Regions from separate parts of the Photobacterium sp. Alg240-V54 genome, predicted to be linked through region 2. Evidence: predicted binding sites of a transcription regulator. Region 2 holds the regulator's gene; the other holds the start of a gene.

Region 1 (12,518 bases), on a different contig from region 2:
TGCTGGTATGGCTCAGTTGGTAGAGCGCACCCTTGGTAAGGGTGAGGTCCCCAGTTCGAATCTGGGTACTAGCACCATTTATTTTTTTAGCAACCATAGCACAGCGGTACCACCTGATCCCATGCCGAACTCAGAAGTGAAACGTTGTAGCGCCGATGGTAGTGTGGGGTCTCCCCATGTGAGAGTAGGACATTGCTAAATACCTCTTTAAAACCCAGCCTTTGGCTGGGTTTTTTCATTTCTAGCATATCAATATTCCTCATTATTCTGCATTTCTTTATTTCAATCACAATATAGTGTTGGCTGAGACAGGTTTATTTTACTTGCACCATTATTGTTTTTTCTATAGTTTTAACTGGGTATCTAGACGGCTAAAACTATTTTGGGGTAAGGAGAAAACCAAAGTGCCAATTAAAATACCGGATCGTTTACCTGCTACAGATATTTTAAGAAGTGAGAATATCTTCGTAATGACAGAGGCACGTGCTGCCAGTCAGGGAATTCGACCACTTAAAGTGTTATTACTCAATTTAATGCCAAAGAAAATTGAAACTGAAACGCAATTTTTACGGTTGTTATCAAATAGCCCATTACAAGTTGATGTCGAGTTATTACGGATTGATAATCGGCCGACAAAAAATACGCCTCAAGAACATTTAGATACTTTTTATCGTCAATTTGAAATGGTTAAAGATCGTAATTTTGATGGTTTGATTGTGACTGGAGCGCCACTGGGATTGGTGCAATTTGAAGATGTACTGTATTGGGAAGAAATTCAGTTAATCATGAATTGGGCGAAAGATCATGTAACTTCAACACTGTTTGTCTGCTGGGCGGCACAAGCGGGATTAAAGTTGTTATATGATTTACCAAAGCGTACTCGTAAAGAAAAGCTTTCTGGGGTTTACTATCATCGTATTCATGATTGCCATCACCCTGTTTTACGAGGCTTTGACGATACTTTCTTTGCACCGCATTCGCGTTATGCTGACTTCTCTGCTGACTATCTTAGCAAGCATACTGACTTGGATATTTTGGCTACCTCTGACAAGGCTGGGGTTTATTTAGCGGCGACAAAAGATAAACGTAATGTGTTTGTCACCGGTCATCCTGAGTATGATGTCGATACATTACATAATGAGTTTATGCGTGATCGTGAACAAGGTATGGAGCCAACAATACCTGTTAATTATTATCCTAATGATGATATTCATCGGGATCCTGTTGCCAGTTGGCGTAGTCATGGTCATTTATTATTTAGTAATTGGCTTAATTACTGTGTTTATCAACAGACACCTTATGATTTGGCTCATTTCTCAGAAGCCAGTTTTACTAAAGACGATTAATAAAAAGGCCTGCTTGTAAGCAGGCCTTGTTATTATTTATCGGTTGATTTAGAAATTAATGTTTATTCTGATTTTCCCATAATTTGGCTTTTTCAATTAATGAGGTGATTGTAGAGCCTTGAATCAAGATTGAAAACACCACCACTGAATAAGTCATTACGAGAATTATTTCTCTCACATCAATGTCTTTTTCTGGAATAACCATGACTCCAGCAGGTACAGCCATCGCCATCGCTAGCGCTAGGCCACCACGTAAACCACCCCAAGTAAGAATTTTAACTGACATTGGATTATATTGACGGTAGCGGCTAAAACCAAGGTAAGGCAATTTGATGCTTAGGTAGCGGCTTAATAATACTAATGGAATAGCGATTGCCATTAGAATCCAATCTTCTTGGTGAAAACTAAATTCCAGCATCGTCATACCAATTAGCAAGAACAGTAGGCCGTTAAGGAATTCATCTACAAGTTCCCAGAAGTGGTCTAGGTGTTCTTCACTTTCTTTTGAGAAGCCAATATAACGGGTCCAGTTACCAATCATGATCCCTGAAACAACCATGGCTAATGGACCTGAAACATGAATAATTTCAGCAAAAGCATAACCTGCAGTTGGAATACCAATGGTCAGTAGTAATTCCATTGAGTGATCATTGGTTGAACTAATGAGGTAATGAAAAATTAGGCCAAGAATGAAGCCATAGACAATACCGCCGATGGCTTCTTGTAAAAAGAGTTGGCTAACACTCATGACTGTCGGGCTTTGATTACCAAAAGCAATGGTAAATAACGTTACAAAGATAACTAAACCAAAACCATCATTAAATAACGATTCACCTTCGATTTGGGTTGAGATTCGACGAGGAGCATTCATTTTTTTAACGATAGCAAGTACAGCAATTGGATCGGTTGGTGAGATCAAAGAACCAAACAGTAAGCAGTAAATAAGATCGAGTTGGATCCCCAGTAATTGACAAATACCCCATAAGCTAAAGCCAATGAAAAAGGTTGAAAACAGAGTTGAGCCTAATGCCAGTGTTGTGATTTCCCATTTTTGCTCTTTGAGGTGCGGTAATTTAATACCTAAGCCACCTGCAAAGAGCAAAAATCCTAAAATCCCTTTTAACAAAAAGTCTTCAAAGTTGATTTTGCCCATTTGGGTTGAAGCAATATCTTCGAGATGGAACCAGCCGTTATGACCAGCAAAAATAATCAGTAGTGATAGGATCAATGAACCAGCTGTAATAGCAATGGTGGTTTGCATCTTACCTATCTTACTGTTAATAAAAGCTATAAGCATTGCTGCTGCAGCTAGGAAGCAGAGGGTGTTGTAAACCGACATGCGAAACCTCTAGATTAAATTATTGATTAGATTTAATTGGTTGTGATAGTAAAACCATCAGTTAGTAATGGCTACCGTTAATTAACTTATTTTGCCATGCTATCTGTTTAGACGTCTAGATTCCTATTTGAATTGTGATAGGATGTTATCAGGCTGTAATGGATTATAAGGATATAATGTAGTGTTAAAAAACAAGGATGTACTGCATAAACGACTCGAACAACAAATTTTGATCATTGATGGTGGCATGGGCACCATGATTCAGGGCTATAAACTTGATGAACAAGATTATCGAGGCCAACGTTTTAGTGATTGGCATGCTGATCTTAAAGGTAATAACGATCTATTAGTTTTAACTCAGCCGCAATTAATTAAAGATATCCACCTTGAATACCTAGAAGCTGGTGCGGATATTTTAGAAACCAACACTTTTAATGCTACAACGATCGCTATGGCAGATTACGACATGGAATCGTTGAGTGCGGAAATTAATTATGAAGCGGCGCGTCTCGCTCGCATTGCTGCCGATGAATGGACCGCTAAAACACCAGAAAAACCGCGCTTCGTTGCTGGTGTTCTCGGACCAACAAACCGTACTTGTTCTATCTCTCCTGATGTTAACGATCCTGGTTTTCGTAATGTTACTTTTGATCAGTTAGTGACGGCATATAGTGAATCGACCCATGCCTTAATTAGAGGTGGGGTCGATATTATTTTGATCGAAACCATTTTTGATACTTTGAATGCTAAGGCATGTGCTTTTGCGGTAACGGGTGTTTTTGAAGAACTTGGTTATGAATTACCAATCATGATTTCAGGCACTATCACTGATGCATCTGGACGTACCCTTTCTGGTCAAACTACCGAAGCTTTTTATAATTCTTTACGTCACGTTAAGCCGATTTCTTTTGGTTTAAATTGTGCGCTTGGTCCTGATGAGTTACGTCAATATGTGGCGGAACTATCACGTATATCTGAATGTGCTGTCTCTGCTCATCCCAATGCCGGCTTACCTAATGCATTTGGTGAGTATGATCTTGAAGCTGATGAAATGGCCGAACATATTAAAGAGTGGGCGCAACAAGGCTTTTTAAATTTAGTCGGCGGCTGTTGTGGTACAACGCCGGAACATATTCGACAGATGTATCAAGTAACCAAAAATATTCAGCCCAGAGTGTTGCCTGAGATTAATATTGCGTGTCGTCTATCAGGCTTAGAGCCACTCACCATTGAAGCTGAAAGTTTATTTGTTAACGTAGGTGAACGTACTAATGTCACCGGCTCGGCTCGCTTTAAGCGCTTAATTAAAGATGAGCTTTATGATGAAGCATTAGAGGTTGCTCGGCAGCAAGTTGAAGCCGGTGCGCAAATTATTGATATCAACATGGATGAAGGCATGTTGGATGCAAAAGCGGCAATGGTACGCTTTCTTAATTTGTGTGCCACAGAGCCTGAGATCGCTAAAGTGCCGATCATGGTCGATTCTTCAAAGTGGGATATTATTGAGGCTGGACTGAAATGTGTGCAGGGTAAACCGATCGTTAACTCTATTTCACTCAAAGAAGGTAAAGATAATTTTATCGCTCAAGCTAAGTTGCTGCGCCGTTATGGTGCCGCGGTGATTGTGATGGCATTTGACGAAGTGGGTCAGGCTGATACACGTGAGCGTAAAATTGAAATTTGTACTAATGCTTATCATATCCTGGTTGATGAGGTCGGTTTTCCGCCTGAAGATATTATTTTCGATCCTAATATCTTTGCCGTCGCGACAGGTATTGAAGAACATAATAACTATGCGGTCGATTTTATTGAGGCAGTTGCTGATATCAAACGTACGTTACCTCATGCGATGGTTTCGGGTGGGGTGTCAAATGTGTCGTTTTCATTTCGTGGTAATAATCCAGTTCGAGAAGCGATCCATGCGGTGTTTTTATATTACTGTTTTAAAAATGGCATGGATATGGGGATTGTTAATGCGGGTCAATTAGCAATTTATGATGATCTGTCTGATGAATTGCGTGATGCCGTTGAAGATGTAGTGCTTAATCGACGTGATGATAGTACCGATAGGTTGCTTGATATTGCTGCTAATTACCGTGATAGCGGCGCAGTTGAAGAAGATCGTACTCAGCAAGAATGGCGTAGTTGGCCGGTTGAAAAACGCTTAGAACATGCACTGGTTAAAGGCATTACTGAGTTTATTGTTGAAGACACTGAACTTGCTCGAGCCAATGCAACCAAGCCATTAGAAGTGATTGAAGGTCCATTAATGGCGGGCATGAATGTGGTCGGAGATTTATTTGGTGAAGGTAAGATGTTCTTACCCCAAGTGGTTAAATCAGCGCGGGTTATGAAACAAGCTGTGGCGTATTTAGAACCTTATATCAATGCGGAAAAACAAGCGGGATATACCAATGGTAAAATTTTATTAGCCACGGTAAAAGGCGATGTCCACGATATTGGTAAGAATATTGTGGGGGTCGTATTACAGTGTAATAACTATGAGATCATTGATTTAGGTGTAATGGTATCATGCGATAAAATTTTGCAGGTCGCGCAAGAACAAAACGTTGATATTATCGGTTTAAGTGGTTTGATCACGCCATCATTGGATGAAATGGTCCATGTCGCTAAAGAAATGCAGCGCCGTGGTTTTGAGGTGCCGTTATTGATTGGTGGTGCCACCACCTCAAAAGCACATACTGCGGTTAAAATTGAACAAAACTATCAACAACCAGTGGTGTATGTATCGAATGCCTCACGTGCCGTTGGTGTATGTTCGGCATTATTATCTGAACAACAAAAGCCAGCCTTTGTTGAGCGCTTAGCCGCGGAATATGATGTGGTGCGTGAACAACATGCGCGTAAAAAGCCTCGTACGCCACCTGTCACTCTTGATCAGGCTCGAGCAAATGCTGTCGATCTTGATTGGGGTAATTATACGCCGCCAGCACCAAAACAAGCGGGTATACACACCTTTACCGATTTTCCGGTGGCTAAATTACGTCAGTATATTGATTGGACGCCCTTTTTTATGACATGGTCATTAAGCGGTAAATATCCAACCATTTTACGCCATGAAGTGGTGGGGGTTGAAGCAACCAAGCTATTTGAAGATGCCAATAAGATCCTTGATGATATTGAACGGACAGGGATGATCAAAGCTAATGGCGTCTGTGGCTTATTCCCAGCGAATAATATTGGTGATGATATTGAGGTTTACACTGATGAAACTCGCACAGAAGTATTAACGGTATTGCATGGCTTACGTCAACAGACCAAAAAGCCCAAAGGACCTAATTATTGTTTATCCGATTACATTGCGCCTAAAGGAAGCGGTAAAGCCGATTGGATTGGTGCGTTTGCTGTGACTGGTGGGATTGGTGAATATGATATTGCCGATCAGTTTAAGGCGCAGGGAGATGATTACAATGCGATCATGATACAAGCGGTGGCAGATCGATTAGCAGAAGCCTTTGCTGAATGTATGCATCAAATGGTGCGTAAACAGATCTGGGGTTATGCTGCTGATGAAGATCTTAATAATGATGATTTGATCCGTGAGAAGTATCAGGGAATTCGTCCGGCACCGGGCTATGCTGCTTGTCCTGAACATACTGAAAAAGGCGCTATTTGGCAGTTATTGGATGCTGAGGCTAATACCGGTATGGTGCTGACTGAAAGTTATGCGATGTGGCCAGGGGCTGCGGTATCGGGGTGGTATTTCTCTCACCCTGATGCGCGCTATTTTGCGGTTGCGCAGATCCAACACGATCAGTTGGCAAGTTATGCCGATCGTAAAGGCTGGGATTTGATTGAAGCTGAAAAGTGGTTAGGGCCGAACCTGTAACATAATCACTAGGCTAAAATAAGAAAAGGCGCAACCATTGCGCCTTTTTGTTGTGTGCGTTGAAGTGATTATTCTAACAATTGCTGATGAAGCGTGTTCACCACAGATTTTGCATCGATTTCATTAACTAAGAAACACAGATTATGCGGGCTGGCACCATAACAAATGAGGCGTAAGTTATAAGCATCAAGCGCGCCAAAAATGTGTTTAGCTGAGCCTTTGCTGTCACTCATACGATTACCAATTAAGGCCACTAACGATAACCCTTGTTCAATCTCTACTCGACACAATTGGTTGAGTTGTTCAACGACAGCTATTGGTAATGTCGGTGCTCCGCCGCCTGTATCTGTTTGATCGAGCGTTAATGAAACGCTAACTTCGGAAGTGGTAATTAAATCGACCGAGATTTTATGCTCAGCCAAAATACGAAACACTTCAGCGAGAAAGCCGTAAGCATGAAACATATTAAGACTGGTTAACGTCACCATGGTTTGATTACCCCGCAGTGCTAATGCGCGAAAGAGCGGTGCTTGATCGACGGTTTTTCGAATCCATGTTCCCCCTTGCTGAGGGGCTTTTGATGAGCCGACAAAAACCGGGATCTGCTGTCTTACTGCAGGAACTAGTGTCGATGGGTGGAGAATTTTGGCGCCAAAGTTAGCCATTTCAGAGGCTTCACTAAAGCTGATTTCTTTAATCGGCTTGGCTGCAGCAGTAATGCGTGGATCGGTGGTATACATGCCTGGTACATCGGTCCAGATTTCTAGAGTGCTAGCATCAACGGCTTCTGCGATTAAGGCGGCGCTGTAATCACTGCCTCCTCGACCAAGAGTGGTGGTATTACCTTGGTCATCACTGCCTATAAAACCTTGTGAAACCACCACTTGAGTTGCTAACAGTGGTAACAGATGCTGTTGAGCTAATTGACGAATACATTCAGGCTGTGGAACCGCTTTGCCAAATTGAGCATCAGTACGCATTACATTGCGAATATCAAACCGAACCGCAGTAGCACCCAGTTCAATTAATATTTGATTAAATAAGTGGGTTGATAATAGCTCACCATGACTAACTAATTGATCGGTAAGTTGTGATGACGGTTTAATCGCCGCTTGTGCAGCAGCAGAAGCAACATCATCTAATAACGTATCAATGGCAGCGCTAACTGTCTGTGGCTGCTGTAACTGATTAATGATTTGCTGATGAATAGTAGCCAGTTGTTGCAAATGCTGTTGGCGTAAGACGCTATCACTGATGCCAGTGGCTAATTCAACCAGTAAATTAGTCACGCCAGAGCAAGCACTAATTAAGACAATTTTAGTGTTTGGATTGGCGATAACGATATTGGCGCTACGGCACATTGCGGCATAATCGGCGACACTGGTGCCACCAAACTTAGCCACAATGAGTGGATCTGTAGTTGGTGCTGGAGTAATGCTCATTACGGTGTTCTCCCTTGATCGTAAATGCTGCAAGATAGGTTCTTTACTTCGGAAGAATTCCCGACGTCCATTGTCGAGGAGGTAATAGGCAGTAACGCGGGTTGCGGCTACCCAGAAGCTCCCCATCATAGTCAACCTGACTTAGATGACAGCCTGAAAGATTCAACTTTCATAGCCGATACATTGCGCCCCAAACACCTTGTATCTCGGCGTTACTCCCCCTCTTAATAATGTATTAGGGTTGGGCCCTACACTATTAATACCTGGGTAACGCACCTCTTCTGTAGTGAATAAACACTGTTGTTATTGAATAGGAAATGCGTCGTAGTTGTCAATTGTTAAATGATGATTTCTCGATGGTTAACAAAAAGTATGCGTAGCTAACAGGATTTTGGGTTGTTACTTGCGGCTTTGGTATTGCTCTAATACTCTGTAATAACCACAATCGAGCCATCACCTTATTGATAATAATCATGATTTAATGGAGTTGAATCTATGTCTATCACCAGTTTTATGCCCCCACAACGAATTCTTATGGGGCCGGGACCTTCCGATATTTATCCGCAAGTTTTACAAGCATTGAGCCGACCGACAATTGGTCACCTCGATCCGTTATTTATTAAAATGATGGATGAGCTTAAGCAGTTATTACAATACGCCTTTCAAACTAACAATAGCTTTACCATTGCCGTCTCAGCCCCAGGTAGTGCGGGTATGGAAGCGTGTTTTGTTAATTTGGTTGAAGCTGGTGATAAGGTATTAGTTTGTCGCAATGGCGTGTTTGGCGATCGTATGCGGGAGAACGTTGAACGCTGTGGCGGTGTCGCGATCATGGTTGATAATGCTTGGGGTGAGCCGGTATCTCCTGCCTTAGTTGAGCAAGCATTACAGGCTGATCCTGAGATTAAAGTCGTTGCTTTTGTACATGCCGAAACCTCAACCGGTGCGTTGAGTGATGCCAAAACAATCGCAGAAATTGCTCGTAAACATCAGTGCTTAACCATTGTTGATGCGGTGACATCATTAGGTGGTGTACCTTTGCTGGTGGATGAGTGGCAACTTGATGCGGTTTATTCAGGCAGTCAAAAATGTTTATCATGTGTGCCGGGGCTATCGCCATTAACCTTTTCTGAAAAAGCGATCGCTAAAATACAACAGCGCAAAACAGCAGTGCAAAGTTGGTTTTTGGATCAAAGTTTAGTCTTGGGTTATTGGAGTGGTGAAGGTAAGCGTAGTTATCACCATACCGCGCCAGTGAACAGTTTATATGCACTACATGAAGCGCTAGTGCTGTTACACAATGAAGGTTTAGAGCAAGCGTGGCAGCGTCATCAACGAGCCCATATTGAGTTAAAGACGGGATTGCAAGCCTTAGGGATTCGATTTGTGGTTGAAGAGGCATATCGATTGCCACAGCTTAATGCGGTTTATATTCCTGAAGGGGTTGATGATGGCGCGGTTAGATCAACCTTATTGGAGCGTTATAATCTTGAAATCGGTGCCGGGTTAGGCACATTAGCCGGTAAGGCATGGCGGATTGGATTGATGGGCTACACCGCACGCAGCGAGAATGTCGCCTTGTGTCTTAAAGCACTTGAAAGCACTTTGAAATAACGCAGCAAATGAACCATCAATGGTAATTTGGGTTACCATTGATGGCCGCTAGATTATTTTTTTGATGGAACTGTGGCTGTGGCAGCGCTAGGCAGTGTGAGTCCTGGAAATAATTGTTGTGCCTCAGTCGTCACTTGCTCAGCTTGCGCTGTTTGGCCCTGATTATAATAGGCTAGCACGAGGTTCTGATATAAAGCCGGCCGTGGCCATGTTTGAGCTTTTTGGGTTGCCCATCGCACATAATCGGCAACCAGTTGGGGTTTATCTGTTGCGATCCCTAATTGTAATTGGGTGAGGTGTAAATCCCATTCAAACCGATGTTGCCATGCCCATGGGTTATTCACTTTGACTAAATAGTTGATATCAACTGGACGGGTTGTTTCAAACTTTGTCAGCAGCCAACCTGAATATAAGGTAGTGATCATAAAGCTAGTGATCATAATTGGTAATGCGATGGCGCTCACTTTCAGTGCCAGTATGTATTGAGTTTGATAGCGATGGTATTTGGTAGTGAGGTTATCAATCCAAAAGATCAAAATAATAAAAATGATCCAATGGGCAAGAGAATGATAAAACGGATATTCTAATTGCGTGTGCAATACGATGGGAAAAAATAACCCGACTAACGCTAATTGGGTACCATTAGGGGCTTTTTTAATGCTAATAAGTACAGCAACTGCCGCTACAATGAGCCCCAGTAACGGTATGATACCGCCTTCTGCTGCCCAATAAAGTAATTCATTATGAGGGTGATCTAAACTTGGAACCCCTGCGTGTTGCTGTGACGGATCACGTTGATGCCATAATGCAGTTTGAGTAATGTATGTGGCTTCAAACTTACCATAGCCATAACCTGTTAACGGTTTAGTGGTAAACATTTCATAAGCTTGGGGCATCATTATCGAACGTTGGCTTTCTAATGTGACGCGTGCCTGTTGCGAAAAAGAGCTGTCTGTTGTGCTACTTATTTGCCATGCCAATGCGAGCGATAATAGCAGCACTAAGCCCCACATGCGTTGTTGATATCTTGCGGCAAAACGGTGTAAATAAGGCAACATCAATAATGAACCGATAATCGCACCTAACCAGCCTGTACGTGAGTTAAGCACCACTAACAGTGGAATAGTTAATACCGGTACTGCTAATAAAATCAGATGTTGCCAAGCCCATTTGCCACGATAACGCGGTAAACGTGCCAATAAATAGGCTGCGATAACCAACCCAGTGGCCAAGAAACTCGCCATTACATTGGGTTGTTGAAAAATACCATAAGGTCGATTAGCGATGATGTCATAACCAAAGCTATTATTGGCATCCAGCCATAAAAATTGGTACCAGCCAAATGCTGCTTCAATTAGCACCGCAATAGTAATAAACCACAGTAAGCGTTGACGCTGACTATGAGTAAAAACAAATTGCTGAAGGCTGATAAAAAATAAAAATCCGCTCCAAAGAGCGAGTAAACGGTTTAATACAGCAAAGCCATCAGCGTTAGCGTAAAACACCGGTAATGACAGTAATACGCAACAACTAAATAAAATTAGCGTCATACGAGAATAGCGCCAAACTTTTTGACGACAGATCTCTAATAAGCCGCAGCTAATGGCAAAGCTAAATGGGATCCAGGCAGCAGCATTAAACGATAACTCAAGTCCGGAGCCACCAGGATTATGCTGAAAGTAATGCATCGCAATAATAAACAATAAGCCAATACTGGCTAAGAAAAAACGTACTAAAGGTAATGGCTTAGAAATCCGTTTCTGTTCTAATTTCGTACCTTGAAGTTGTAACACTGTCATGGTGAGTCCTGAGTGAAAAAGCAAACAGGCTGACCAAAGTCAACCTGCTTATAGGGCCTAATTACGTTTTACAATTAGCAATTAAGTAATGGCTTAAGAAACCTTGCTGTATGAGAACCTGTTACCAGCGCCACTTGCTCTGGAGTACCTGTCGCGATAATTTCACCGCCACCATTACCACCTTCTGGTCCAAGATCGATGACCCAATCCGCGGTTTTTACTACATCCAGATTATGCTCGATAACTACAATGGTATTACCACGATCACGTAGCTGATGTAATACGGTAAGTAATTGTTGAATATCGTGGAAATGCAAGCCAGTGGTAGGCTCATCTAAAATATATAACGTTTTTCCGGTATCGCGCTTAGATAACTCTTTAGCCAGTTTAACCCGTTGTGCTTCACCACCGGATAAGGTTGTCGCTGCTTGGCCAAGACGAATATACGATAAGCCGACATCGATTAATGTCTTTAATTTTCGTGCAATTGCTGGAACAGGTTCAAAAAATTGATGGGCATCTTCAACTGTCAGTTGTAATACTTCATCAATACTCTTGCCTTTGTAACGCACTTCCAGCGTTTCACGGTTATAGCGTTTGCCTTTACAAGCATCACAAGGCACATAGACATCAGGTAAAAAGTGCATTTCTACTTTGATAACGCCATCACCTTGGCAGGCTTCACAACGACCGCCACGGACATTGAAGCTAAATCGGCCCGCTTTATAACCGCGTGAACGAGACTCTTGAGTCCCTGCAAATAATTCACGAATAGGGGTGAAAATACCCGTGTAGGTAGCAGGATTAGAGCGTGGCGTGCGCCCGATTGGGCTTTGATCAATATCGATCACTTTATCAAAATGTTCTAAATTCTGAATGTCTTGATAAGGCGCAGGCGTGCCGGTAGTCGCACCATTAAGTCGTTGGTGAGCAATCTTAAAGAAGGTGTCATTGATCAAGGTCGATTTACCTGATCCAGAAACCCCGGTGACGCAAGTCAGTAATCCGACAGGGATTTCGAGGTTAACATCTTTAAGGTTGTTGCCACTGGCACCAATAAGCTTGACGGTTTTTGTGGCGTCAAATGGCACTCGCTGCTCAGGAATAGCAATCGATTTTTTACCGCTA
Region 2 (12,518 bases):
TAACTAACGCATCAGTGTCAATATCACGCAGCACTGCCACTAAACTTAGCCCTGACTCTGTTTCTGTCATAAATTCAACCGGCAATCCCTTTAATTGCTGATAGAATCCATGGCAATGATTAGGGTTATTTAATACACCAGCCCCAACAGCCGCCACCATTGAAAAACCTTCACGTAGCCGTAATTCGGCAGCAACACCACTGTCTTGTAGCAAGCTAAGAACGCTATTTACCACTTCTTGAGTGTAAGCCAAAATAATCCGTCGCTTACCTTGATCAACGGTTTGAGCCAATGGTTGTAATTGCGATTTATCAAGCAACTGCTGCACATCATGTTGTACCGATGCCAACACCATACCTTGCGGCACACCAAGCTCAATCAAGCACACATCATTTAACGACGAAATAATTTTAGCACCGCGACCCGAGGCTAATACTCGCTCTACCCGTGTTGATCCTGATTCCGGTTGATGGCTACAACGTAAAGTTAAATCAATCGCACTTTGCGCCACCGGCTGTAAAGTACGGCTATGCAATACTGGTGCAGCAAGACGAGCAAGTTCATTAGCTTCATCTAAGCGTAATAATGGCAGTAAGCAAGCATTAGTCACTTTACGTGGATCGGCACTATAAACACCAGCAACATCACTCCAAATGGTCACCCGTTCAACGCCAGCTAAAGCACCAATCATAGTGGCTGAATAATCAGATCCATTACGGCCTAATAATACTGTGTGCTGATGCTGATTTGCGGCCATGAAACCGGTGATCACTAATCGTTGTTGAGGATATTGAACCAATAACTGTTGCAATAATGGTTGTGATAACGCTTTATCTACTGCAGGTTGAACAGCATGATCAGCGCGTAAAAACAGCCGTGAATCAATCGCTACTGCTGCCAATTGGTGCTGATTAAGTAACGCAGCTAATAACCGTGCTGACCATAATTCACCATGGCCTAAAACGGTATTTTTTAGCTCTGTCGTCAATGGTGCTTCGCCCCACTTAGCGATCAGGGCTAACTCAGCATATAGCTGTTGCAGCAGTGGTTGCGCGTGATCTGGCGTCAACAACTCAGTGATTAATTGCTGTTGAAAACTACGAATGGATAATAGCGTTGCATGAGCTAAGCGGCCATCAGTAACCAATTGTTCTAGCCACAATAACAGTTGATTAGTGGTTTTTCCTGCAGCAGAGACGACCACAATATCATTCACCACAGAGTAAGATTCTAAAATCTCAGCCACGCGCCGATAACACTGCGCATCGGCAAGGCTACTACCACCAAATTTATGCAACTGACGCAGATCTTTTATCATTAGCACTCCCCCTGCGCGACAGTAAAGGCGTGGCTAAGATCGGCAATTAAGTCGCGTGGATCTTCTAAGCCTACCGATAGCCGTAATAAAGATGTTGAAATACCAGCTGCCCGTTGAGCTTCATCGGTCATAGCGCGGTGAGTCATTGAAGCCGGATGAGCAATAAGACTCTCCGTTCCTCCTAACGACTCTGCTAATGAAAATAATTGTAATGTTTTTACAAATCGTTGCAGTTGCTGATCAGTTCCTGCAAATTCAAAACTCATCATTGACCCAAATCCACGCTGCTGACGTTTAGCTATCTCATGCCCAGGATGAGTAGGTAAACTCGGGTGGTAAATGGTGCCAACCAAGGGTTGTTGTTGTAAATAGGCTAATACCGCCGCACCATTTTCTTCATGCATTCTCATTCGAGGCGCTAAAGTACGCAAACCGCGCAATGTTAGATAAGCATCAAAAGGTGCGCCTGTGGCACCAATACAATTCGCCCACCAAGTTAAATTTTCAGCCGCTGATTGCTGTTTCGCAATTAATACACCACCAACAACATCAGAATGGCCATTAATATATTTAGTGGTTGAATGCACCACAAAATCAGCCCCTAGCGATAACGGCTGCTGCAATAACGGTGACAGAAAGGTGTTATCAACCGCAACTTGGCAATCGACTGCCTGTGCTTGCTGACTAATAACTTCAATATCAATCACTCTTACCAAAGGGTTCGACGGAGTTTCAAGCCATAACAAAGTCGGTTTTTGTGCTAACGCTGCAGCTAGCGCATCAGGATCAGCTTGATCAATAAACAATACTTTAAAGTCACCCTTTTGAGCACGAGTATTAAATAATCGATAGCTGCCGCCATAACAATCATGTGGAGCAACAAGCAAATCATCAGGCCCTAACAATGCTGACACTAATAAATTCATTGCCGAGGTGCCACAACTGGTGACCACAGCGCCCGCTCCCCCTTCCATGTCGCTTAATGCATCCGCTAATGTATTGCGAGTAGGATTGCCTGAACGAGAGTAATCGTATTGCGGTAACTCACCTAAAGCTGGAAAACTGTAAGTCGAGGTTAAATAGATCGGGGGCACGACGGCATTATATTGTGAGTCAACATCAATACCGGTACGGACTGCAATTGTTGCAAGCTGCTTGTCACTCATAATAACGTTCCTTGTTATAAAGGGGTGATCCCTGAAAATAAATTGTGGTGGCTACACAACCTTAACCACATCAAAACAAGACGTCAACACTTCTGGACGTCTATATGTCTTTGCTTATAGCGGTAAATCCCGCTAAAATTCAATTATTGAAAAAAATAGTCGTGATCTAGCAACAGTTGTATACCACGGTAGAGGACAAACTAACGATGTTCACGTAATATCGCCGCCTATCATGACTATGCACTAACAACCGTCATCGCGACATTGTTATCATTATTAATTAAACATCGCTGAGAAGGTAAAACATGGCAAAGTGGAATGGCGAATATATTAGCCCTTATGCAGAACACGGTAAGAAAAATGAACAAGTAAAAAAAATTACAGTGTCTATTCCATTAAAGGTTCTCAAAATTCTTACTGATGAACGTACTCGTCGTCAGGTCAATAACCTGCGCCACGCCACCAACAGTGAACTATTATGTGAAGCTTTTTTGCATGCTTATACTGGTCAGCCGTTACCTACTGATGACGACATTCGTAAAGATCATCCCGATGATCTGCCAGCAGAAGCAAAAGCCTTAATGGAAGCGATGGGCATCAGTTACGAAGACATTAATGAATAATACGTATATCAGATAGCAGAAAACCAGCTTTTATGCTGGTTTTTTTATGTATTACATATTGAAGCGATAAAAAAAGGGATGCCTAGGCATCCCTCTTCTTTACATTCGGTCGGCAAGTAATTACTTGCTACCAAGTGCACCGAAACGCTTGTTGAATTTGTCAACACGACCACCAGAGCTAACTTGACGTTGCTTACCAGTGTAGAATGGGTGACACTTATCGCATACGTCAAGGTTAACGTCTTTGCTCATAGTAGAGTTAAATACGAAAGTGTTGCCGCAAGAACAACGTGCGTTTACTGCTTTGTATTCTGGGTGGATACCTTGTTTCATGGGGAAACCTCAAGTTAAGGCCGTGTCGCTCTCCCGATCCAAAGCCGGGCACCACACGTGGTTAATAAAATAGTCTGTCGTAGATTTACGACAAATCAGGCGGCGTATAGTAATCAATCATTCCCCAGAGATCAACTCGAGCACTGTTTTTTATCACTCTATTTTATTCATCACTAAAACAGTCAATAATAGTACTCACATTGCAGTACTGATTCCCTATCACGCGATCTGTTACTATTTAGTATAAGCTCAATTAAAGCGATAAAATATGACCCACCCAATAGCACGCGTTGCTTTACCCGTCCCACTCGACAAAAATTTTGATTACTTAATCAAACCTGACATGACACCCGTTATTGGCGGACGAGTACTGGTGCCTTTTGGTCGGCAGCGATTGGTAGGGATCGTAGTGGCTATCGGTAATGATTCAGATTTTCCAATCCAACAATTAAAACCGATTCAGCAAGTATTAGATAACCAACCTCTGTGGCAACCACCATTATTTGGGTTACTAAAATGGGCCAGTAATTATTATCAATACCCATTAGGTGATGCATTAGCCAATGCCATGCCAGCGTTATTGCGTAAAGGTCGCGCCGCATCAACAGCAACATTAAAATATTGGCAGTTAACCGATACTGGACGAGAACAACCGCTTAATGGTTTAAAGCGTGCGCCTAAACAAGCTCAAATTCTCAATCTATTACGTCATGGGCCTTTGAGTCATGACGCTTTACTTGCCGATGATGTTAGCAGTGCTACCCTAAAAACGGTGATGCAAAAAGGTTGGATAGTTGAACAGCAACAACAACCTAAACAACTACAGTGGCAGCCACAGTTTGCTATTACCGAGCAAAAGCCACGCTTAAATGAAGAACAAGCATTAGCGATTGCAACGGTTAACAGTAATCCAGAATTTGGCTGTTACCTATTAGATGGTGTTACCGGTTCGGGTAAAACTGAAGTTTACCTCAACCTGCTAGAACCCGTTTTAGCGGCAGGTAAACAAGCGTTGATTTTAGTACCTGAAATTGGCTTAACCCCGCAGACAATTAACCGCTTTAAGCGCCGTTTTAATGTGCCGTTAGAAACCGTTCACTCAGGCCTCAACGATAGCGAGCGTATGGCGGCGTGGCTTGCAGGACGAGATAATCAAGCCGGGATCATTATCGGTACCCGCTCTGCATTGTTTACGCCATTTGCTGATCTCGGCATTATTATTGTTGATGAAGAACATGATGCGTCTTATAAACAACAAGACAGCTTGCGTTACCATGCTCGTGATCTGGCGGTAATGCGCGCAAATAAAGAAAATATTCCGATTGTTTTAGGCTCTGCCACCCCCGCACTTGAGACCTTACATAACGCGCAAACAGGTAAATACCATTACCTAACCCTTTCAAAGCGTGCTGGTAATGCAAGTGCTGCCCGCCATGGAGTGATTGATGTCAAAGGCTTATATTTAAATGCGGGCTTATCTGCTCCACTCATTGCGGAAATGCGAAAACACTTAAATGCGGGTAACCAAGTGATGCTGTTTCTTAATCGCCGCGGTTTTTCACCAGCAATGATGTGTCACGAATGTGGTTGGATCGCAGAATGTACTCGTTGTGACGCCTATTACACCCTGCACCAGCAATCAGGTGAATTACGTTGTCATCATTGTGCAACGCAGCGGCCGATAATGCATCAATGCCAACAATGTGGTTCAACCCAACTACTGCCTGTCGGTGTCGGTACTGAACAACTTGAAGCACAACTAGCAGAACTGTTCCCTGAATTTAAAACAGTACGTATTGATCGTGATAGCACCCGTCGTAAAGGATCGCTTGAAAACTATTTAGAAGCGATTAAAAACAATGACTATCAGATTTTAATCGGTACTCAGATGCTCGCTAAAGGGCATCACTTTCCCAATGTTACCTTGGTGGCACTGATTGATGTTGATAGTGCATTATTTAGTAATGATTTTCGTGCTTCAGAACGGTTAGCCCAACTATTTATTCAAGTGGCAGGCCGTGCAGGCCGTGCCAGTAAGCCCGGTTCAGTATTATTACAAACCCATCATCCTGAGCATCAACTGCTGCAATCGTTACTGCACAAAGGCTATGGTGTCTTTTCTCAAGCTGCATTAACTGAACGTCGCCAAGCGCTATTACCACCCTTTACACACTTAGTGCTATTGCGCGCTGAAGCCAATGACAGTGATCAAGTGTGCCAATTTTTACAACAAGTGCGCGCTATTTTTGAAGCGAGCCCAGTTTACGATCAAGATTGTTGTGTATTAGGGCCAAATCCAGCCCCGCTAGCTCGACGCGCGGGACGATTTAGATGGCAGTTAATATTACAAATACCTAATCGTAATAAATTGCAGCAAATACTCACTATTGCTAAACCTGCGATACAACTATTGCCCCTCGCGAAAAAAATTCGTTGGTCAATTGATGTCGAACCACAAGATTTAACTTAAACTACACAATGCGATACAGTTCACATAGCGAATGTAATTTATGCTATTGAAAGCAAGTTTCAGCTTCTGTATCCATTCTACAATATGAATATGAATTGACTTTTTTCAGTCGGTTACGAATTAGCTGGAAAGCCTATCTGAGTATTTTTGTCGCAGATAACCAGCTGTACACTAGAGAGATATAGCAAAAGAGGAAAGCACTATGGCGACAATGAAGGACGTTGCCCAGCTAGCCGGAGTATCAACTGCGACAGTTTCACGCGCATTGATGAACCCGGAAAAAGTATCGGCATCAACCAGGAAAAAGGTTGAACAAGCCGTAATGGAAGCTGGATATTCACCCAACTCACTGGCACGTAACCTACGCCGCAATGAATCGAAAACTATCGTGACCATTGTGCCGGACATCTGTGATCCTTATTTCACTGAAATTATTCGTGGAATTGAAGAAGCAGCAATGGAAAATGGCTATTTAGTGTTACTGGGTGATAGCGGTCAACAACAACGTCGTGAAAACTCATTCGCTAATTTAGTGTTTACTAAGCAAGCTGATGGCATGTTGTTATTAGGTAATAACTTGCCATTTGATGTCAGTAAGCCGGAACAAAAAAACCTGCCACCATTAGTGATGGCATGTGAATATGCACCAGAACTTGAGTTACCAACGGTACATATTGATAACCTGACGGCAGCTTTTGATGCGGTAAATTACCTCACCCAAATGGGGCATAAACGCATAGCACAAATTACTGGCCCTGATAAAGCTGCCCTCTCGCAATTCCGTCAGCAAGGTTACCAGCAAGCATTACGCCGCGCAGGGATCACGCTCAATCCAGCCTACACCATTAAAGGTGATTTTAGTTTTGCAGCAGGTGCTCGTGCAATTACGGCCCTACTTGCGCTACCTGAGCCACCAACAGCATTGTTTTGTCACTCCGATGTAATGGCAATTGGCGCGATGCAACAAGCCAAACGGCTTGGATTACGTGTGCCGTACGATATTTCTATTGTCGGGTTTGATGATATTCAATTTGCAGAGTATTGCGATCCACCATTAACCACGGTTTCACAACCACGTTATGAAATCGGTCGTCAGGCGATGTTAATGCTACTTGAGTTACTAAAAGGCAAAGATGTTCAGGCAGGATCACGGTTACTGGATGCAAAACTGGTCATTCGTGAAAGTGCTGCGCCACCAACTCGCTAATGGATTAAGCCCCATATGTAAGCGATGACAGTACCAAGATCATGAAATTGATCATCTTTGTCATTATATGGGGTTAATTATCAACAAACCGCGATAATAACTGGTCAGGATCAATCCAACTTTGTAACATAGCCTTCTGTCTATCTTTCCAACTAATTTGTCGAAATTGTGGCCACTAAAGATTATGTAAAACGCGGGCGCTCCCCCAAAAAAGCGCCAATAAAGGCAAAAGCCACCCCGAAGGGGAAAAAAGCACCAATATCGGGCTTTCCTACTAAATGGGCAGCACTGGCTGTAATGTTAGTCTGTAGTCTGATCGCGGGCCTATTTTTCCTTTCAGGTACAGATGTGCCTGAAACGACACCACCGACTCCTGCTGCCGTTATTGCAAAACCGCAACCAGCAAAAACCAAGCCCGACGTGCTACCGCCAAAACCAGAAGAAAAATGGCGTTATATTCAAGAGTTGGAAAATAAAAAAGTCATTGTGCCGGTATTAACGCCTAAACAAGTCATTGCTAAAGATAAACCAACCAAGCCTTACTTATTACAATGCGGTGCTTACCATAGCCAAGCACAGGCTGAACAACGTAAAGCAACCATTGCGTTTCAAGGCATGAACAGTCAGATCAAAGTATCAACCAACGATAAAGGCACTTGGTACCGAGTTGTGCTTGGGCCTTATAAAAATAAGCGTTTAGCGATGGATGATCAGAACAAATTACAGCAACATGGTATTAGCCCATGTGCCATTTGGTTTTGGGAATAACACTTAGCCAATAATAACAAAAACTAAGGATGCTTAACTGCATCCTTTTTTTATTCCTTGATAGCTCACCATCCAAGCAATTGTCACCCACACCTTGAAAACCAACTTTACTATCCCCAGATCTATTATCATTAACGATGCCGGCTAATCGTCGGAGCTGAATCAAAGAGGGTTTAACGTGACAACTATTGTATCTGTTCGTCGTAACGATAAAGTCGTAATTGCAGGTGATGGTCAAGTGTCACTTGGCAATACCGTAATGAAAGGCAACGCTCGCAAAGTTCGTCGCCTCTATAATGATAAAGTACTCGCTGGTTTTGCTGGCGGCACCGCTGATGCTTTTACTTTATTTGAACGTTTCGAGCGCAAGTTAGAAATGCATCAAGGTCACTTATTAAAATCTGCGGTTGAATTAGCCAAAGATTGGCGTACCGATCGCGCGCTACGTAAACTAGAAGCACTATTAGTTGTTGCTGATGAAACCGGTTCATTAATCATCACTGGTAATGGTGATGTTGTTCAACCAGAGCATGATTTAGTTGCCATTGGCTCTGGCGGTAATTTCGCTCAAGCTGCGGCAATTGCCCTATTAGAAAATACCGATCTTAGCGCCCGTGAAATTGCAGAAAAAGCGCTAAATATTGCTGGTGATATTTGTGTGTTTACCAACCACAATCACACTATTGAAGAACTAGAAACTAAGTCTAAGTAAGGAAGTTGCAATGTCTGAGATGACTCCTCGCGAAATCGTTCATGAGCTTGACCGCCATATTATCGGCCAAGACAAAGCCAAGCGAGCCGTTGCGATAGCACTGCGTAACCGCTGGCGTCGTATGCAGCTTCCTGAAGAGCTGCGAGTAGAAGTTACCCCTAAAAATATTCTTATGATTGGTCCAACGGGTGTTGGTAAAACTGAAATCGCCCGTCGTTTAGCAAAGTTAGCTAATGCACCATTCATTAAAGTTGAAGCGACTAAATTCACTGAAGTGGGTTATGTGGGTAAAGAAGTCGAAACGATTATTCGCGATCTTACCGATGTTGCTGTCAAAATGGTACATCAACAAGCAACAGAAAAAGTCCGTTTTCACGCTGAAGAGTTAGCAGAAGAGCGTATTCTTGATGTGCTATTGCCGCCTGCTCGTGACGCGTGGGGACAAAACGAAGAAGCACCGACGGAATCCACCACTCGTCAATCTTTCCGTAAGAAATTACGTGAAGGCAAACTTGATGATAAAGAAATCGAAATTGATGTCGCAGCCCCACAAATGGGCGTTGAAATCATGGCACCTCCTGGTATGGAAGAAATGACCAACCAGTTGCAAGGTATGTTCCAAAATCTTGCTGGCAACACCAGTAAAAAACGCAAAATGAAAATCAAAGATGCGTTAAAAGCGGCAACTGAAGAAGAAGCGGCTAAACTGGTAAACCAAGAAGAATTAAAAGAACAAGCGATTTTCGCCGTTGAAAATAATGGTATCGTGTTTATTGATGAGATCGATAAAATCTGTAAGCGTGGCGAATCATCAGGTCCAGACGTTTCGCGTGAAGGTGTGCAGCGCGACCTACTACCATTAGTAGAAGGCAGCACAGTTTCAACTAAACACGGTATGGTTAAAACAGACCACATTCTGTTCGTGGCATCAGGTGCATTCCAAGTTGCTAAACCATCAGATTTAATTCCAGAACTACAAGGTCGTTTGCCAATCCGTGTTGAACTAGAAGCACTGACGAGCCATGACTTTAAACGTATTCTTACTGAGCCAAAAGCATCACTGACTCAACAATACGTGGCATTAATGGCAACAGAATCGGTTGATATCGAATTTAGCCCAGCAGGTGTTGATAGCTTGGCAGAAGCAGCATGGCAGGTAAATGAGCGTACAGAAAACATTGGTGCTCGCCGTTTACACACTGTTATGGAACGCTTAATGGAAGAAATTTCTTATGATGCTAGCGAAAAATCTGGCGAGAAATTCTTGATAGATGATGCTTATGTACAAGCGCGTCTAGGTGAGTTTGTAGCCGATGAAGATCTAAGCCGCTTCATTCTATAATCACACCTTACGCCATTATTACCCCTTTAAAACGGTGCGTTATATCGCACCGTTTTTTTTTATTCTATAACGTGCATTGATGGGATAAATTTGCGCATGACCAAATTTACGCCATAATAGCTTTCAATATTCACTTTAAGTATCTAATTTATGAACCCACCTTCTTCACTGACAATTTGGTTAGATGCCGCAAGACCAAAAACCTTACCCCTCGCCATTGCATCCATTTTATGTGGTAGCGCGGTCGCTGAATGGCATGGCACCTTTTCAGCAACCATTGCAGCACTGGCTCTATTAACTGCCCTTTTATTGCAAATATTATCTAACCTTGCCAATGATTATGGTGATGCCGTTAAAGGCACTGATAATGATGACCGCTTAGGTCCCCAACGGGCAATGCAATCGGGGTTAGTTACTGCAGCAACCATGCGTAAAGCAATGATCATTAATATTATTCTCACGGCTATTAGCGGTTTAACATTAATCTTAATCTCATGTAAAAACCCCCATGATATCGTCGGATTTTTAGTACTAGGATTGTTGGCGATTGCCGCTTCAATTGCCTATACCGTCGGTAATAAACCTTATGGTTATCGTGGTCTTGGCGACCTCTCGGTACTGATCTTTTTCGGATGGTTAGGCGTTGCAGGTACCTATTACTTACAAGCTGGACAAATTGATGCATTGATCATGCTGCCAGCAACAGCATGTGGCTTATTAGCTGTTGGCGTTCTTAATATCAATAACTTACGCGACATTGATAATGATAAGGCATGTGGTAAGCAAACATTAGTGGTACGTATGGGTCCACAATGGGGACGTAAATATCACCTTGTTTTACTTAGCGCGAGTGTGGTGTGTTTTAGTTTGTTTGCATTACTTGAAGTTAAATCCCTGTTTGGATGGTTATTTATTCTCAGTTTACCGCTGCTGATTAACCATGGTCGCCAAGTGTATAACTCAACTGATGGTGCCGCACTAAGACCGATGATGGCAACTATCGTTAAATGTGCCTTAATCACCAATCTGTTGTTTGCGATTGGAATGATACTGGCCTAATGGCCTAAGTGCAGACCAAAATAATAACGACCCCACTCACTGTTGTTTTTTACTACCGATAAGAAGCTAATCTATGGAATATAATACCTCTGAACTGTGTGATATTTATCTCGATCAAGTTGATGTGGTTGAACCTATGTTCAGCTCTTACGGTGGTCGAAATTCATTTAGTGGCCAAATAACCACGGTAAAATGTTTTGAATATAATGGCGTTATTCATGATGTGCTGGCTCAAGCAGGGGCTGGACGAATACTATTAATCGATGGTGGTGGCTCATTACGTCGTGCCTTAGTCGATATCGATTTGGCACAATTGGCAGTGGAAAATCAGTGGGAAGGGATAATTATCTATGGCTGTGTACGCCATGTTGATGAGCTCGATCTGCTTGATATTGGTATTCAGGCATTAGCGGCCATTCCTGTGGGAGCCGACCAACAACCGATAGGTGAAGTTGATGTCGCAGTTAATTTTGGTGGCGTGACATTTTTACCAGAAGATTATATTTATGCGGATAATACTGGCGTAATTTTATCTCCTGAAGCCTTAGAGCTCGATTAATCGGGCACAAAAGACACCACCAACAGATAAAAAATCGGCTCGGTATATTTCCTTTTAAAGGATGATATACCGAGCCGATAATCGTATTAAACTAAGGATAAGCTTATTCTACGCTTTCCATTTTACCTAGTAGTGTACGTACACGATCTTGCCATACGTTATGCTCGCCACGTAGCTTTTCGTTCTCTTGAACAAGACTCTCACGACCAGAACGTAGTTCTTGTGCTTCCATAGCTAGGCTATCATTTTTTTCTTGTAATTCATCAATTTCCATTTGTAGCAAAGAAATTGAATCCACAGCCATTTGAACTTTGGCTTCCAATTTTTCCAACATTTCTAGAGACATATTGTTCACCTGATCTATGCCCATATATTTACCCAAACAATTGCAGGTAATCTCTATGAGCAGGGTTATATATACTTAGCTGCTATTCTAGCGAGGCAATGGCTCGCTGACATCTACATTTCCATTGCATTGACGCAAATGAATAAAAATCATACAAGTCTGATGTAAATTTTGCAAAGTTAGTTAACATGGCACCAATTTAGCGATTACAAACAGCAAAATTCAGTCAGCTTAAGCTTATTTACATCACTTAATTACGCTTTACATTCGTCGACAATAATGTGATATCTGCGAACTTTCTCAAATTCTGTACCACATTACCATGATAATTTAGCGCCACAATTTTATATTCCACCACAACCACAACTCTTACCCCTACTGACGTATCAATAATGCCGCGATCCATGATCTCACCCTGCCGATATGACAATAAAAAGCCACCAAACGCTCAAATTAGAAAACATTTTATGCTCGAACGCACATTTATAAGCCGTTATGATTTAAAAAAAAAAGAATTATTGTAAATTACCCAGCATAAAAATAACCAAATACCCTACATCCCCATTAAAAGGACTGACAATATGACAAGTTCCAAACCTAATGCGCTCGTCGGAG

What was found. The regulator MetJ, encoded in region 2, represses methionine synthesis genes. The targets are predictions, from matches to a motif close to TTAGACNTNTANANGTCTAA.
Region 1: the regulator MetJ is predicted to act here: its motif matches at 2,793-2,812, upstream of metH (methionine synthase).

What each region holds. Positions count from the first base shown of each region.
Region 1 is NZ_UNRL01000006.1:160,920-173,437, reverse strand. Features, by position in the region: tRNA gene G6R09_RS15345 (tRNA-Thr) at 2-77, shown strand; rRNA gene rrf (5S ribosomal RNA) at 86-201, shown strand; gene metA (homoserine O-succinyltransferase) at 405-1,346, shown strand; gene G6R09_RS15330 (sodium:proton antiporter) at 1,402-2,685, opposite strand; gene metH (methionine synthase) at 2,867-6,535, shown strand; gene lysC (lysine-sensitive aspartokinase 3) at 6,604-7,977, opposite strand; lysine riboswitch at 8,085-8,266, opposite strand; gene G6R09_RS15315 (alanine--glyoxylate aminotransferase family protein) at 8,473-9,591, shown strand; gene G6R09_RS15310 (PglL family O-oligosaccharyltransferase) at 9,645-11,390, opposite strand; gene uvrA (excinuclease ABC subunit UvrA) at 11,465-12,518, opposite strand, start outside.
Region 2 is NZ_UNRL01000005.1:150,993-163,510, reverse strand. Features, by position in the region: gene G6R09_RS14245 (bifunctional aspartate kinase/homoserine dehydrogenase II) at 1-1,318, opposite strand, end outside; gene G6R09_RS14240 (O-succinylhomoserine (thiol)-lyase) at 1,318-2,484, opposite strand; gene metJ (met regulon transcriptional regulator MetJ) at 2,790-3,107, shown strand; gene rpmE (50S ribosomal protein L31) at 3,228-3,440, opposite strand; gene priA (primosomal protein N') at 3,709-5,910, shown strand; gene cytR (DNA-binding transcriptional regulator CytR) at 6,092-7,117, shown strand; gene G6R09_RS14215 (SPOR domain-containing protein) at 7,286-7,885, shown strand; gene hslV (ATP-dependent protease subunit HslV) at 8,064-8,597, shown strand; gene hslU (HslU--HslV peptidase ATPase subunit) at 8,608-9,939, shown strand; gene G6R09_RS14200 (1,4-dihydroxy-2-naphthoate polyprenyltransferase) at 10,090-10,998, shown strand; gene rraA (ribonuclease E activity regulator RraA) at 11,072-11,557, shown strand; gene zapB (cell division protein ZapB) at 11,661-11,903, opposite strand; gene G6R09_RS14185 (hypothetical protein) at 12,154-12,309, opposite strand; gene G6R09_RS14180 (MIP/aquaporin family protein) at 12,485-12,518, shown strand, end outside.